Regions from separate parts of the Streptosporangium sp. 'caverna' genome, predicted to be linked through region 2. Evidence: predicted binding sites of a transcription regulator. Region 2 holds the regulator's gene; each other region holds the start of a gene.
The links. Region 2 encodes LexA, which represses DNA repair genes until DNA is damaged. Its sites were predicted from a motif close to TCGAACANNTGTTCGA; they were not measured.
Positions count from the first base shown of each region.

Region 1: the regulator LexA is predicted to act here: its motif matches at 3,880-3,895, upstream of DKM19_RS32395 (DUF3072 domain-containing protein).
Region 3: the regulator LexA is predicted to act here: its motif matches at 3,436-3,451, upstream of recA (recombinase RecA).

Region 1 covers NZ_CP029711.1:7,415,303-7,420,440, reverse strand. Annotated here, with positions in the region: gene DKM19_RS32410 (DinB family protein) at 1-241, shown strand, start outside; gene DKM19_RS32405 (NAD-dependent malic enzyme) at 509-2,242, shown strand; gene fumC (class II fumarate hydratase) at 2,244-3,734, shown strand; gene DKM19_RS32395 (DUF3072 domain-containing protein) at 3,909-4,124, shown strand; gene DKM19_RS32390 (DsbA family protein) at 4,311-5,009, shown strand.
Region 2 covers NZ_CP029711.1:8,091,972-8,097,109, forward strand. Annotated here, with positions in the region: gene DKM19_RS34805 (vitamin B12-dependent ribonucleotide reductase) at 1-1,318, opposite strand, end outside; gene nrdR (transcriptional regulator NrdR) at 1,404-1,865, opposite strand; gene DKM19_RS50045 (LysM peptidoglycan-binding domain-containing protein) at 2,206-2,472, opposite strand; gene DKM19_RS50050 (hypothetical protein) at 2,528-3,160, shown strand; gene lexA (transcriptional repressor LexA) at 3,233-3,943, shown strand; gene DKM19_RS34825 (NAD(P)-dependent oxidoreductase) at 4,007-4,873, opposite strand.
Region 3 covers NZ_CP029711.1:1,998,946-2,004,083, reverse strand. Annotated here, with positions in the region: gene rny (ribonuclease Y) at 1-1,139, opposite strand, end outside; gene recX (recombination regulator RecX) at 1,424-2,200, opposite strand; gene recA (recombinase RecA) at 2,217-3,329, opposite strand; gene DKM19_RS08905 (hypothetical protein) at 3,700-3,969, shown strand; gene DKM19_RS08900 (DUF3046 domain-containing protein) at 4,252-4,446, opposite strand; gene DKM19_RS08895 (VOC family protein) at 4,579-5,067, opposite strand.

The DNA of each region.
Region 1 (5,138 bases), 680 kb from region 2:
GATGCGCATCGGCGTCGAGATCCCGATCGTTCGACTGCTCGCCGAATACGAAGCCCAGTGCGCGCGGTATCGGGAGCTTGTGGCATCTCTCGACCTGGATACTCCGTCAAAGAAAAAGATCAGCACCGGTGAACCTGTCACGTTGCGGTGGATCATCATGCACCTGATCGAGGAGACCGCACGGCACAACGGGCACATCGACCTGCTCAGGGAGATGGCCGACGGCGTGACCGGCGACTGAGCGAATGCCCCTCCCCTTGGGCCACCCGGATCGTCGGGCGGCCCAAGGGGACGGCCGGGCGATGTTCTGATCTCCGGGTGGCCCAAGGGGACGGCGAAACTGGGGCAAATCTAATTTTGTAGCCGTTTTGGTGTCTATAACACCCCATAGGGAAGCCCTAGCAGGGACGTCGCGGGGAGCCTGGGCGGGGATGAGCCGGCCGCCGACCACCTGGGAAAGGGCCCGCGCGGCGGGTGAACGCTCCACCCAGGGAAACGGGGGAAGGCGATGTCGTCCAGCAGAAACGAACGGTCGAAGGGGATGCGCCGCGGCTTCGCGGAGAATCCCGACGGAAGTTACGTCACCCCGGCGGGCGGTCTGGAGGTCCTGGAGAACCCGCTCCTGAACAAGGGGACGGCGTTCAGCCCCCAGGAGCGGGCGGACCTGGCTCTGGACGGGCTGATCCCGCCGGTGGTCGAGACGCTGGAGGAGCAGGCCCGTCGCGCGTACGCGCAGTATCTGGAGCAATCGACCGACCTGCTGAAGAACGTCTTCCTGCTGGCGCTGCAGGACCGCAACGAGGTGCTCTTCTACCGGCTCCTGGCCGATCACCTGCGGGAGATGCTGCCGATCGTGTACGACCCGACGGTCGCGCAGGCGATCAGGGGCTACAGCCAGGAGTACCGCCGGCCTCGGGGCGTCTACCTGTCGATCGACGACATCGGCGGCATCGAGCAGGCCTTCCGGAACTTCGGCATCGGGCCCGACGACGTCGACCTGATCGTCGCCTCCGACGCCGAGGAGATCCTGGGCATCGGGGACTGGGGAGTGGGCGGCGGCGCCGGCATCGCCGCCGGCAAGCTGGCCGTCTACACCGCCGCCGCCGGAATCGACCCCGCCCGGGTCATCCCCGTCGCGCTGGACGTCGGCACCGACAACGAGCAACTGCTCAACGACCCCCTCTACGTCGGCAACGGGCACTCACGGGTGCGGGGACAGCGCTACGACGACTTCATCGAGGCCTACGTCTCGGTGGCCACCCGTCTGTTCCCCAACGCGATGCTGCACTGGGAGGATTTCGGCCCGTCCAACGCCCGGCGCATCCTGGAGAAGTACACCGGCCGGATCTCCACCTTCAACGACGACATGCAGGGCACCGGTGCGATCGTGCTCGCGGCCATGCTGGGCGCCGTACGCGTCTCCGGCACGCCGATGCGCGACCAGCGGATCGTGGTCTTCGGCTCCGGTACGGCGGGCATCGGGATCGCCGACCAGATGCGCGACGCGATGGTCCGTGACGGCCTCGACCGCGAGACGGCCACGCGCCGGATCTGGGCGGTCGACAAGCAGGGCCTGCTGATCGACGACATGGCCGATCTGCGTGACTTCCAGGCTCCCTACGCCCGGCCGGCCTCCGAGGTCGGCGACTGGAGAGGCGAGGGAGACCGCATCGGGCTCTGCGAGGTCGTCGAACGGGTCAGGCCGACCATGCTGCTCGGCACCTCCACCGTCCACGGCGCCTTCACCGAGAAGATCGTGCGCGCCATGGCCGCCGGTGCCGACAGGCCGATCATCTTCCCGATCTCCAACCCGACGGGGCGGATCGAGGCGATGCCGGCCGATCTGATCCGATGGACCGACGGCCGCGCCCTGATCGCCACCGGCATCCCGATCGACCCCATCACCTACAACGGCGTCACCTACGTCATCGGCCAGGCCAACAACGCCCTGCTGTATCCGGGGCTGGGGCTGGGCACGATCGTCTCGAGAGCGCGCCGGGTCAGCGACGGCATGCTCCAGGCCGCCGCCGAGGCGGTCGGCGGACTGGTGGACGTCTCGACGCCGGGCGCGTCGCTGCTGCCCCAGGTGGACAACCTCAGGGAGGTCTCGGCCACGGTCGCGGTCGCGGTCGCCAGGCAGGCCGCCCAGGAGAACCTGGCCCGCGTCGACCTGCACGACCCCGTCCAGCAGGTCCAGGACGCCATGTGGCAGCCGGAGTACCGGCCGGTCCGGGCGGCCTGACATGGCCGCCCACCAGGGACAGAAGACCCCGCCCAGGATCCTGGATCTGCCGATCGGGCTGAAGGCCTCCGGCACGCGCACCGAGAGCGACTCCCTCGGCGAGATCCAGGTGCCGGCCGACCACTACTGGGGCGCGCAGACCCAGCGGTCGCTGATCCACTTCAACATCGGCGACGACCGCATGCCGAAGGCCGTCTACCACGCCTACGGTTTCATCAAGAAGGCCGCGGCGAACGTCAACGGACAGGCCGGCCGCCTTCCCCGGTGGAAGGCCGACCTGATCAGCCGGGTCGCGGACGAGGTCATCAGCGGTGATCTGAACACCGAGTTCCCGCTGTACGTCTGGCAGACCGGCTCCGGCACGCAGTCGAACATGAACGTCAACGAGGTGATCTCCAACCGGGCGATCCAGCTGGTCGGCGGCCGGCTGGGCAGCAAGGAGCCCATCCACCCCAACGACCACGTGAACATGGGGCAGTCGTCCAACGACACGTTCGTCACCGCCATGCACATCGCCGCGGTGCGGGCGATCGACAGCCGGCTGCTGCCTGCGCTGGCGCGGCTGCGGGACTCCGCGGCGGCCAAGAGCCGTGAGTGGGAGCACGTGGTCAAGATCGGCCGTACCCATCTGGAGGACGCCACCCCGCTGACGGTCGGCCAGGAATGGTCGGGCTACGTCGCCCAGCTCCAGGACGCCGCCGACCACCTTGAGCAGACCCTCGCCGGGCTGTACCGGCTGGCGATCGGCGGGACGGCGGTCGGCACCGAGCTGAACGCGCCGCCGGGGTTCGGGGACGAGGTCGCCGCGCGGATCGCCGATCTCACCGGGTATCCCTTCGTCAGCGCACCCAACAAGTTCGCCGCCCAGGCCTCGTGCGACGCGCTGGTCCGCGTCTCCTCGGCGCTGCGCACCCTGGCGGTGTCGCTGTTCAAGTTCGCCAACGACATGCGCTGGCTCGGATCGGGGCCCCGTACGGGCCTGCACGAGCTGATCCTGCCGTCCAACGAGCCGGGTTCCTCGATCATGCCGGGCAAGGTCAACCCGACCCAGGCGGAGGCGATGCTGATGGTCGCCATCCAGGTGATCGGCGACGACAGCGCGGTCTCGATGGCCGGTGCGGAGGGCAACTTCGAGCTCAACGCCTTCCGCCCGGTCATCATCAACAACGTCCTGCACTCGGCGCGGATCCTGTCGGACATGATGGACCACTTCCGCATCTACCTCGTCGAGGGCGTCCGGCTCAACACCGCGAAGCTGCGGGACAACATCGACCGGTCCGTCATGATGGTGACCGCGCTCAGCCCCGTCATCGGCTACGACAAGGCCGCCCGGATCGCCCACCGGGCGCTCGACGAGGACCTCACGCTCAGGGAGGCCGCCCTCAGGTCAGGTGTCGGCCAGGACCTGTACGACAGGGTCGTCGACCCCGAACGCCTCACCCGGCCCGGCGTGGCCGGCGCCGCCGAAACCGCGAAGGCCGGCGCGGAGTAGGCATCGAACCCGGCCCAGAAGAAGATCGTCCAGAGGTCCTGTCTCCACGGGGGGGGGTTGGGGGGGGCGGTGAACCGCCACTGCCGAGGGTGGGATGCGGGGGCGGTTTGCGTTCCGGATCTGGGGGCATGCTGGGGCCGGTGAAGCGAACAGAGGTTCGAGGGGGGATTCGGCATGAGTAACGGACCGGTGGAGAAGAACCCGGAGGAGTGGACGACGGGAGACGAGCCGATGACCGCGCCGCAGGAGTCATACCTGCAGACGCTCGCGCGGGAAGCGGGTGTGGACGTGCCGGAGGGCCTCACCAAGGCCCAGGCGTCCCAGCTGATCGACGAGTTGCAAAATCGAAGTGAGCGACTCCACCCGATCGACGAGGGCGGCGTGACCTGAGTCCGGCGATCGCCTGAGACGCCCCTACCGGCTCTCGGAACCCTCCGAGAGCCGGGCACGTCAGTGGCGGAAGCGGACCCGAAGCGGACTCACGGACGGACCGGCCGGGCCGGGCCATGCGATCCCACGGGGAACAACGGCCTCGGCGACGGAATCAGCGGGTCTCCGGACGGGTTGCAGCCACGTGTGAAGGTTGAAATTTACTCAGACGTGGTCTGTCCCTGGTGCTACATCGGCCACGCGCGCTTCGCCCGTGCCGTCGAGCGTTACCGGGCCAAGGGTGGCGAGGTGGAGGTCGAGTTCCGGCCGTTCCAGCTCGCGCCGGATGCGGAGTCCAACGGGGAGCTCACGCTCAAATGGGCGGCGGAGAAGTTCGGCGGGTCCGAGCGGGCCGCGCAGATGTTCGGGAGGGTGACCGAGGTCGCCACCGAGGACGGTCTGGTGCTGGACTTCGATCGCTCGATCCAGGCCAACACCTTTGACGCGCACCGCCTCATCCGGCTCGCGGGTGAGCAGGGCAAGGGGGAGGAGGCGCTCTACGCGCTCTTCCGGGCCCACTTCACCGACGGCCTCGACGTCGGCTCGCGTGAGGCCCTCTCCAAGCTGGCCACCGAGCTCGGCGTGCGGGCGGACCTCGAGGGAGAGGACGGCGCGGCCGCGGTGAAGGAGGAGCTGGCCCACGCCCGCGCCCTCGGAGTCAGCTCGGTGCCGCTGTTCCTGTTCGAGGGCCAGTTCGCCGTCTCCGGCGCCCAGCCCGAGGACACCCTGCTCGCCGCACTCGAAGAGGTCGCCGAGCGCACCGGTCAGAGCCCGGCGGCCCGGGCCGTCAAGGCCGCCGCATCCGGCGGGGACGCCTGCGACGACGAGGGATACTGCGCCGTCTGACCCAGGGTTCCCGCAGGGTCACCTGTTCCGCGCCGTCCGACGGCGCCGGGCCGCGAGATCGCCCGTTCCGCGCCGTCCGACGGCGCCGGGCCGGTGGGAATGGCGGGTGGGAAGACCACCCGCCATTCC
Region 2 (5,138 bases):
CGCCGAGGTTGGCGTAGCCGATGCCGAGCTGACGGTAGGCCCGGGTGGTCTCGTCGATCTTCTGGGTCGGGAAGTCGGCGAAGGTGATGGAGACGTCCATCGCGGTGATGACCAGCTCGGTGACCTTCACGAAGCGCGCGACGTCGAAGGAGTCGTCGTCGTTCAGGAACTTGAGCAGGTTGATGCTCGCCAGGTTGCAGGAGGAGTTGTCCAGGTGCAGATACTCCGAGCACGGGTTGCTGGCGGTGATACGGCCCGTCTCCGGGCTGGTGTGCCAGTCGTTGATCGTGTCGTCGTACTGGACGCCCGGGTCGGCGCACTCCCATGCCGCCTTGGCCATCTTGCGGAACAGGTCCTTGGCCTCGACCGTCTCGATGACCTCGCCGGTGAGACGGGCACGCAGGCCGAACCGATCGCCCTTCTCCACCGCGTTCATGAACTCGTCGGAGACGCGCACGGAGTTGTTGGCGTTCTGGTACTGGACGGAGACGATGTCCTTGCCGCCCAGGTCCATGTCGAAACCGGCGTCGCGCAGCGCGCGGACCTTGTCCTCCTCGCGCGCCTTGGTCTCGATGAACTCCTCGATGTCGGGGTGGTCCACGTCCAGGACGACCATCTTGGCCGCGCGGCGGGTGGCGCCGCCCGACTTGATGGTGCCCGCGGAGGCGTCCGCGCCGCGCATGAAGGAGACCGGGCCGCTGGCCGTACCGCCGCTGGAGAGCAGCTCCTTGGAGGAGCGGATCCGGGAGAGGTTCACGCCGGAGCCCGAACCACCCTTGAAGATCACACCCTCTTCCTTGTACCAGTCGAGGATGGACTCCATCTGGTCGTCGACGGCCAGGATGAAACAGGCGCTGACCTGCTGCGGCGAGGCGGTGCCGACGTTGAACCAGACCGGCGAGTTGAAACTGAAGACCTGGTTGACCAGAGCGTGCTTGAGCTCATGGTCGAAGATCTCGGCGTCTTCCTCGGTGGCGAAGTAGCCGTGCTCGACAGCGGTCCTGGTGTAGACGCCCACCACGCGGTCGACGAGCTGCTTGAGGCTCCACTCGCGCTGCGGGGTGCCCACCGCGCCGCGGAAGTATTTGGTGGTCACAATATTGGCGGCGTTGACCGACCAGGACTGGGGGAACTCGACGCCCCGCTGCTCAAAGTTGATCGATCCGTCGCGCCAGTTGGTCATGACGATGTCACGGCGCTCCCAGAGCACCTCATCGTAGGGATGCACCCCAGGTGTGGTGAAGATGCGCTTCATCCTCAAACCCTTGTGCACTCGCTTGCCCCCACGTGTAACCGCGCCACTGACGGTTTCCGTCATGACTTCCCCCTTCCGGGGCTCTTGCGGAGCCCTCGAGTCGGATACATCAACGCGCCGCCCTGTCCCCCGGCGCTCGGGGTCTGATTCAGTCCTGCTTGATGGAACGCTCTGTCCTCAACTGCTCGATCTCCGCCTCGAAGTCGGCCAGGGTCTCGAATCCGCGATAGACGGAGGCGAACCGTAGGTAGGCCACTTCGTCCAGTTCGCGGAGCGGACCCAGGATCGCGAGCCCGACCTCGTGAGCGGCGATCTCCGCGCATCCGGTCGCCCGGATGCTCTCCTCGACCAGCTGGCCCAGCTGGGCCAGCGAATCCTCGCCGACCGGCCTGCCCTGGCATGCCCGCCGGACCCCGGCGACCACTTTGTCCCTGAAGAACGGTTCGGTCACGCCGCTGCGCTTACTCACCATGAGCAGCACCGTCTCCTGCGTGGTGAACCTGCGCCCGCACTCCGGGCACGTGCGCCTGCGGCGGATGGCGCCGCCGTCCTCGGTGGACCTGCTGTCGATGACCCGCGTGTCAGGGTGACGACAGAACGGACAATGCACGCGGTCGCCTCCTTGACCGGCCGAGCGGCTCATCCACCTCATGCACCTCGCGGCTCTCGGACCGAGACGCCTGCGCACGCCCCTCGAATAGTCGAGATGCGGTAATGGAAACACAATCTATGGTGAAGGATGTCGCCGAAGCCACTAGATGTTGTGGTCCAACGGTAGGAGTGTCGGACCATGAACGCAAGTTAGGAAGGCCCTTTGGAGCGAAGTCGCTGATCAGCCCTCATCGCCCGGCGTGTCGCCCCCGGAAGGTCCGTCGAACGGCCTCCCGGCTCACCGCGGACCTTCCGGCAATCTTTCGAACGAAACTTCGGAGACCTCTTGGGCCGTCCCCTCAGGGGGCCAGGCCATCGGGCAGGTAGAGCCGCGTCCCGGGCTGGGGCACAGAGCCGGACAGTCCGTTGAGATCCATGATCCGGCGAGCCACCCTGCCGGGATCGACCTCTCTCGTCGCCGCGTCCGCGATCTCCCGCAGCGTGTCGCCCTCGTGCACCACGACCCAGGGCAGGCCCTCGTGACCGCTCCGCTCGCCCGCCGAGGCGGCGTCGATGCGGCCCCCGATCCAGAGCCCTCCCAGAGTGAGCAGTGCGAGCACCGCCACCACCACGATTCTCCCACGCCGGGTGAGGCGGAGCGGCGCGTGAGGACGCCGGGCATTGCCCCGCGGGCCCGGCCGCGGGGGCGTCACCGCCCGGGCTCGCGGCGCCGGCACGGATCGCAGAGCCCTCGCAGATCGTGACGTCACCGCAGGTCGTGGCGTCACGGCTGATCGAGGCACCTTCGAGGATCTTGGTGGCGGCACGGATCGCAACGTCCTCGCGGACCGCGGCGTCGGCACGGATCTCGATGACGTCACGGGTTTCGACGGTGTCGCAGATCTCAGTGGTGTCGCGGATCCCGGCGTCGGCACGGACCTCGGCGGTGCCATGGATCCCGGCGCCGGAACGGACCTCGGCACGGACCTCAGTGGCGTCGCGGACCTCGACGACGACCCGGCCGGCACGGCCGGCACGGCGCCCGACGGCGGCAGAGATCGCCGCACCCTCGCGGGCGGTGGCGTTTTCGGTGTTCTCGGTGTTCTCGCGGACTCCGGTGGAGTCGCGGATCTCGGTGACGGCACGGATCGCAGCGTCGTCGCAGTCGGCTTCAAAATGGCCCCCATCCCTTCGACCTGGCCGAACACATGTCGAAGAAAGATCGGCGAATCGAACACGATGTCGATCGAACTCCCGTACGATGTTGTACACCACGCTGGCATCGATTTCGAGGACATTCGAACAATTGTTTGAATATGATCTTCGGTCGAGGTACGGTCGCTGTGTGCGACGTAATCAATACAGACCGGGATGCGAGGAGATCGCATGAGCGAACATGATGAGAACGGTTCGGCCACCAGCGACCTGGCGGTACGTAGGCGTGACTCTCTTGGCCTCACCCCCAGGCAGCGGAAGATCCTTGAGGTTATCCGTGACTCCGTGCAGCAGCGGGGCTATCCGCCGTCCATGCGGGAGATCGGCGAGGCGGTGCAGCTCACCAGCACCTCCAGCGTGTCGCACCAGTTGACGGCGTTGCAGCGCAAGGGTTACCTGCGCCGCGATCCACACCGCCCGCGTGCTCTTGAGGTGCGCCTTCCCGGCGAGCCCGCCCTGTGGATGGATCCCAGTGCCGGCGACGACGAGGCGCCGATCAACCGCCCGACCGCGGCCTACGTGCCGCTCGTCGGCCGGATCGCCGCCGGTGGCCCGATCCTCGCCGAGGAGAGCGTCGAGGACGTCTTCGCCCTGCCCAAGCAGCTCGTCGGCGAGGGCACGCTCTTCCTGCTCCAGGTGGCCGGCGACTCGATGATCGAAGCGGCGATCGCCGACGGCGACTGGGTGGTCGTGCGCCAGCAGCCCGTGGCCGACAACGGCGACGTCGTCGCGGCGATGATCGACGGCGAGGCCACGGTCAAGACCTTCAAGCGCAAGGACGGCCACGTCTGGCTGGTCCCGCACAACTCGAACTACGATCCGATCCCGGGTGACGAGGCCACCGTCCTGGGCAAGGTCGTGGCGGTTCTGCGCAAGCTCTGAGACGACGCATCCGAGGGGAGTGGGGCCGCCCGGTCAGGGCCGCGCCTCGCTCCCCTCCGGCGTTCAGCGACGCTGCTCCCGGAGCAGTTCCACGACCGCGGTGATGTCGGAGTCACTCCAGCCGCGCCCGGCGGCTTCCTCGTAGCGCCGTTCGACCAGCCGGGCGATCGGCAGATCAAGGCCCTTCGCCTCCGCGACCTCGGCGAGGAGTCGCACGTCCTTGGCGCCGAGCGGCGTCGTGAACCATCCGCGATGGTCGCCCCCGATGAGGTCGTCGAGCCGGTTGTGCAGGGCGGGCGCGATCGTCGGCCACTCGAAGAGGAAGTCCCGCAGGATCGCCTCGTCGAGCTCGGCCGCCTGGCCCGTGGCCACCACTTCCGCAAGAACGGCGATACCGGACATCATCAGGTAGTTGTTCAGGAGCTTGTACGTCAGGGCGCCTCCGGGATCGCCGCCGCAGTAGTACCAGCGCGCCGTGAAGGCATCCGACCAGATCGGCTTCAGCCGGTCCACGAGGTCGCGTTCACCGCCCACCAGGCCCACGGCCTGTCCCGCGACGACGGCCTGCGGGCCCCCGACGACGGGTGCGGCCACGAATCGGCCTCCCGGCGCCAGGTTCACCAGCGCGCGGGACGTGTCCGGAGAGACGGTGCTCATGTCGGCCACGACCGGTCCGCCGGGATCCGATCCGAGATCGGCCAGCCGGGTCATGACATCACGGACCGCCTGATCGTCGGCGAGCGACAGCAGTACGGCCTCAGCCCCCCGCGTGGCCTCGGCCGGCGACGGGGCCTCCGCGGCGCCGGCGTCGACGACCTCGGACGCCTTGCCTGGAGTCCGGTTCCAGACCGTGACCGCATGACCGCGTTCGAGCAACCGCAGGGCCAGCGCCCGCCCCATGTTGCCCATCCCGAATACTGATATCCGCATGTCCCATCCCTCTGTCAGCGAATGTCTTCCTCCTTTCGCGACCGGCTACGCGGGGACGGCACGAAGAGGTGCGAAGTCTTTACGACGACGCACCGAGGATGGGCCAGCGTGCTCCGCCCGACATGCCACGACCTCGCCGCATTCGACGGCGAAGACGGCACGGCGGGCTGGTCACCTTCGGTCGGGATCTCAGACCGGCGGACGGAGCCGTGAGGCGTCAGACATCCCGTGCCGCGTCACGCGCCCTGCGAGACGCCGCGTGACG
Region 3 (5,138 bases), 5.2 Mb from region 2:
AGCGTCGCGTCCAGCCGTAGCTCAGCCGCCATGATCCCGGCGATGTGGGCGGATTCGATGAGGTGGCCCAGCACGTTCTGACCGTAGGAGGTGCGGTAGCGGAGCTGGCCGAGCAGGGTGATCAGCTCCGGGTGCATCTCGGTGATGCCGAGCTCGACCAGGGCGTCCTCACCCGCGCGCACGCACAGCTCCTGGACCTCGGCCTTGCTGCGCTCGTGGGCCTCCTCGATGCGCTGGGGGTGGATGCGCCCGTCAAGGACGAGCTTCTCCAGCGTCAGCCGGGCGGTCTCCCTGCGGACCGGATCAAAACATGACAGCAGCACCGCTTCGGGCGTGTCGTCAATGATCAGGTTGACCCCGGTGGTCGACTCGAAGGCCCGGATGTTACGACCCTCGCGACCGATGATGCGGCCCTTCATCTCGTCACCCGGCAGGTGCAGGACGCTGACGACGGACTCGGCGGTCTGCTCGGTGGCCACGCGCTGGACCGCCAGTGTGACGATCTTGGTGGCGCGCTTCTCGCCCTCCTTGCGGGCCTCGCCCTCGATCTCCCTGACGATCAGCGCGGCCTCGCGCTTTGCCTGGTTCTCGATCTCCCTGACCAGCTCCGACCTGGCCTGGTCGCTGGTGAGTCCGGACACTCGCTCCAGAATGGCCTTGCGTTCCTGGGAGACCCGGTCGAGGTCCTCGCGGCGGTCGGCCAGCTCGGTCTCGGTCTCGGCGAGCTTGCGGGCCCGTTCGGCCTGGCGTCTGGCCTCCTCGTCAAGGCGCTGCTCACGCTCGGCCAGCCGGTTCTCCCTGCGCTCAAGGTCGGAGCGGAACTCCTTGAGCTCGTATTTCAGCACCCGGCCCTCGGCCTCCGCCTCCTTGCGCAGCTCGGCTGCGGCCTCGACCGCGGCCTCGGACCTGCGCAGGATCTCTCCGGCATCGCTCTCCGCCTTGGCGCGGATATCGGCGGCCTCACTCCGGGCCTTCTCCAGCTCGGCGAGGATCTCCGCCTCCTGCTCGGGGGAGGGACCACTGATCTTGCCGCCGGCCTCGCCGATGCGACGCAGCAACACGATCAGCACGGTTATCGTCATCACGGCAAGAGCCACAACCGCCACTACTGCCAACGTGACGACCACAACCGGATCCATACGCGCCTCACCTTCCTCGCGTCGCAGACAACAAGCACGCGAGGGGTCACACCCACGGCACGGAAAGCACAGACGGTGGCGCCATCAGGACAGATGTCAACCTAGGACCGGCTCCGCACCGGCTGTTCCCGCCGGTCCATCGCCCGCCCGCACCGCCAAGCCAGCTCATCCGTAAAACACCGCTATGACAATCCGCACTGCGCGGAGTAACTCCTCACTGTCGTTGAGATTAAGCGTCAGAGAGGTAACGAGCAAGCAAAGACCCGCTGTTAAACAGCTTTGGGCTAGTCGAGCGGATAGTCCGTATCTACGGAAAAAGTAGGGTTTTCCGGCTCCTCGTCCTCCAGGGCTTCACGGATCACCCTAAAGGCCAGGCCGGGACCGTATCCCTTTCTGGCAAGCATTCCGGCCAGTCTCCGGGTCCTGACCGCGGGCTCCAGATTGCGGGTGGCCGAGAGCTTGCGCTCCACAAGGCGGCGGGCGGTCTCCACCTCTTGCTCGGGGTCGAGCTGCTCCACCGCTTCCTTCACGACGTCTTCGTCCACCCCGCGGTGACGGAGCTCCGAGGCGAGGGCTCTGCGGGCGAGGCCTCTCCCGGCATGGCGCGAACTCACCCATGCGGCGGCGAAAGCCTCGTCATCGATGAGCCCGACCTCGGAGAACCGCTCAAGCACGGCCTCGGCCGCCTCCTCGGGCACCTCACGCTTGCGCAGTGCCTCCGCGAGTTGAGCCCGGGTGCGCGGCGCCATGGTCAGCAGTCGCAGGCAGATCCCTCGTGCCACCGCCTGCGGATCGGCGGCGGGCCCCCGGCTCGCCGGTGATCCCTCGTCCGGCCCGTCGGGAACGATCCCCTGAGAGTCGCCTCGCGACCGCTTTCTGCCGCCCGCGTCCTTGCCGCCGGTGAATCCCTCCCAGGCGCCCGGCTGATCTCTGCGCGAACGCCGCGACCGTCCGCTTCCTCGCCTGCTCGCCCCGGAGGAACCGGCCTCCGGAACGTCGGGCCAGGCGCCCCAGTCTCTCGGCCCGGCCGCGTCGGCCGGACCGGAGTCAGGTCCCATCATCGTTTATCAGCTCAGATCAGACGTCACCCGGCTTGACGTCAACCAGCGGCTTGGAGGCGGCTGCCTTGGCGCCACGACCGGATGTGGCGGCCGGAGCCGGAGCGGCGGGCGGCGGAGTGGCCGGAGTGTCGACGCGGGGGCCGACGCCCAGCTTCTCCTTGATCTTCTTCTCGATCTCGTTGGCCATGTCGGGGTGGCTCTTCAGGAAGGTGCGGGCGTTCTCCTTGCCCTGGCCGAGCTGGTCGCCCTCGTAGGTGTACCAGGCGCCGGACTTACGGACGAAGCCCTGCTCGACACCCATGTCGATCAGGCCACCCTCGCGGGAGATGCCGACACCGTAAAGGATGTCGAAGTCGGCCACCCGGAAGGGCGGGGCCATCTTGTTCTTGACGACCTTCACTCGGGTGCGGTTGCCGACCGCCTCGGTGCCGTCCTTCAGCGTCTCGATGCGGCGGATGTCAAGACGGACCGAGGCGTAGAACTTCAGCGCCTTTCCACCGGTCGTGGTCTCGGGCGAGCCGAACATGACGCCGATCTTCTCTCGGAGCTGGTTGATGAAGATCGCGGTGGTGTTGGTGTTGTTGAGCGCACCGGCGATCTTGCGCAGCGCCTGGGACATCAGACGAGCCTGGAGGCCGACGTGGCTGTCGCCCATCTCGCCCTCGATCTCGGCCTTGGGCACCAGCGCCGCGACCGAGTCGATGACCAGCAGGTCAACGGCACCGGACCGGATCAGCATGTCGGCGATCTCCAGCGCCTGCTCTCCGGTGTCGGGCTGGGAGACGAGCAGCGCGTCGGTGTCGACGCCGAGCTTCTGAGCGTATTCGGGGTCGAGCGCGTGCTCGGCGTCGATGAACGCGGCGATGCCGCCTCCGCGCTGGGCGTTGGCCACCGCGTGCAGGGCGACCGTCGTCTTGCCGGAGGACTCGGGGCCGTAGACCTCGACGACACGACCGCGCGGGAATCCGCCGATGCCGAGGGCGATGTCGAGCGCGATGGAACCGGTCGGGATCACCTCGATGGGCGCACGGACCTCATCGCCCAGTCGCATGACGGAGCCCTTGCCAAACTGACGCTCGATCTGAGCGAGCGCGGTCTCGAGCGCCTTCTCGCGGTCGTTAGCTGCCATGGAAGCCCCCTGGAGGGTTGCGGGTTGAATCGGTTGCCAGAAAGCTACGGGGTGCCACCGACATTTTTGGAAGGGCACGCCACGAGCGACGGCATGTTCAATATAGCCGAACGACTGTTCGATCGTAGCCCAATGGCATCACGTGTTCCCAGGGGGCGCAGGGCGGGGTTTCCGGGGCGATCCAAGCCACGCAAGCCCGGACACAAGCCACGGCAAAACCCACAGCAAGTCACAGCAAACAACAGCAAGCCCCGCGCAGGAGGCGGCGAGCCCCGTCCTGGAAGCGACATTCCTGGGAATTCCGCCGGACCTGTTGTCACCGAGCTGACCTGGGGTGATCCTGAAGGCAAAGGATCCCGAGGTGCCCTAAGTGCCCAGCGCGTTTACGCAGCAACGCCTAGCCCATCTTGAGTCCCTGGCCGCCGAACTGCCCGAGCGAGGGCTGGTCAGCCGCATGCTCGGGGGCGACGATCCCGTGCTCTGGGTGTGGCATCCGGGCAGTGGGAGACAGACGATCGTCTTCGCCACCCCGGCCAGGGACGGCTGGCTGTTTCTGTGGTCGCCGGCCGGTCAGGAGAGCGCCGACGATCCCGCTCACGTGGCCGACTCGGTCGGAAAGCTGCTCGGCGCCAATCCCTAGCGCAACCGGGCCGGGGACCCTTCACCGTCGGCTCCTGACGCGGCCGGGCTCGAAAACCGCTCGGCACACCCTTGGCGCAACCGAGCGGGAGCCCCCTCGACCCTGGCCGAGTTTGGAAACCGCTCGGCACACCCTTGACGCAACCGAGCGGAAGACCCCCGGCGCCGGCCCTGGCGCAACCGGACGGGAACCCATCCGGCGCGCGGTCTCAGCGCATCCGAGCCGGCAAGCCACCGCACCGCACAACGCCGTATCCGACCCGGTAAATCTTGGTGTCGTCCCTCAGCGCAACCTGGGGGAGACGTCGGTCACCCCGCACACCGCGTGCCAGACCTCCTTGGCCGCGACGCCGTCGGCCAGTGCCTGGAACGCGGTCCGTCCGCCCAGGTCGGCGATGACATAGTCGCGAGCCCACGACTCAGCGTACGGATCGCCGAAGTGCAGCTTCATCCGCTTCCAGAACTCCGACAGGCGCATACCCCAAGTATGGGTCCCAGCGAGCATGGAACCGCCGCCCGCGACGGATGCGATCGAAACCCCGCCGGGCCGCCAGAACCTTTCGGAACGCCCGCCAGAGCCCGTCGAGACGTCGGAGAAGGCGGGGTCGCGTCAGAGAACGCGGGAGCCGTACATCTCGCCGAGCGGGTCGGCGAGCAGTTCGAGGCGAGCTCCGTCGGGGTCCATGAAGTAGATCGAGACACCGCTCTCGACCTGGTGCGGCACGCCCGCGGCCTCCAGCTTGCCCCGCAGTCGCTCCCAGGCCGCCGGTTCCACGGAGATGGCGATGTGGTGGAGCCCGCCGAGGACCTCCTTGTAGGGACCGAGGTCCAGGCCGGGAAAGTCGAAGAAGGCCAGCAGGTTGCCGTTGCCGATGTCGAAGAAGAAGTGGTTGGACCCCTGGTAGTCGCGGTTCTCGATGATCTCCGTCAGGGGAAACTCCAGGAGGTCCTGATAGAAGGCGATCGTCGTCTCGACGTCTGAGGAGATCAGGGCGAAGTGGTGCAGGCCTCTCGCGCTGCTCTGCGGGCGATCCTCCCTCAGATGCTCTGCCTTGATCCGCTCGCGTGCCGCCTCGATGGCCGGATAGTCGATGCTCACCGTTAGCTCACCGTTCACTACGTCGTATGTTCGTCAAACCTCTGGCTATGAGACCGGAGAGGGCCAACCTA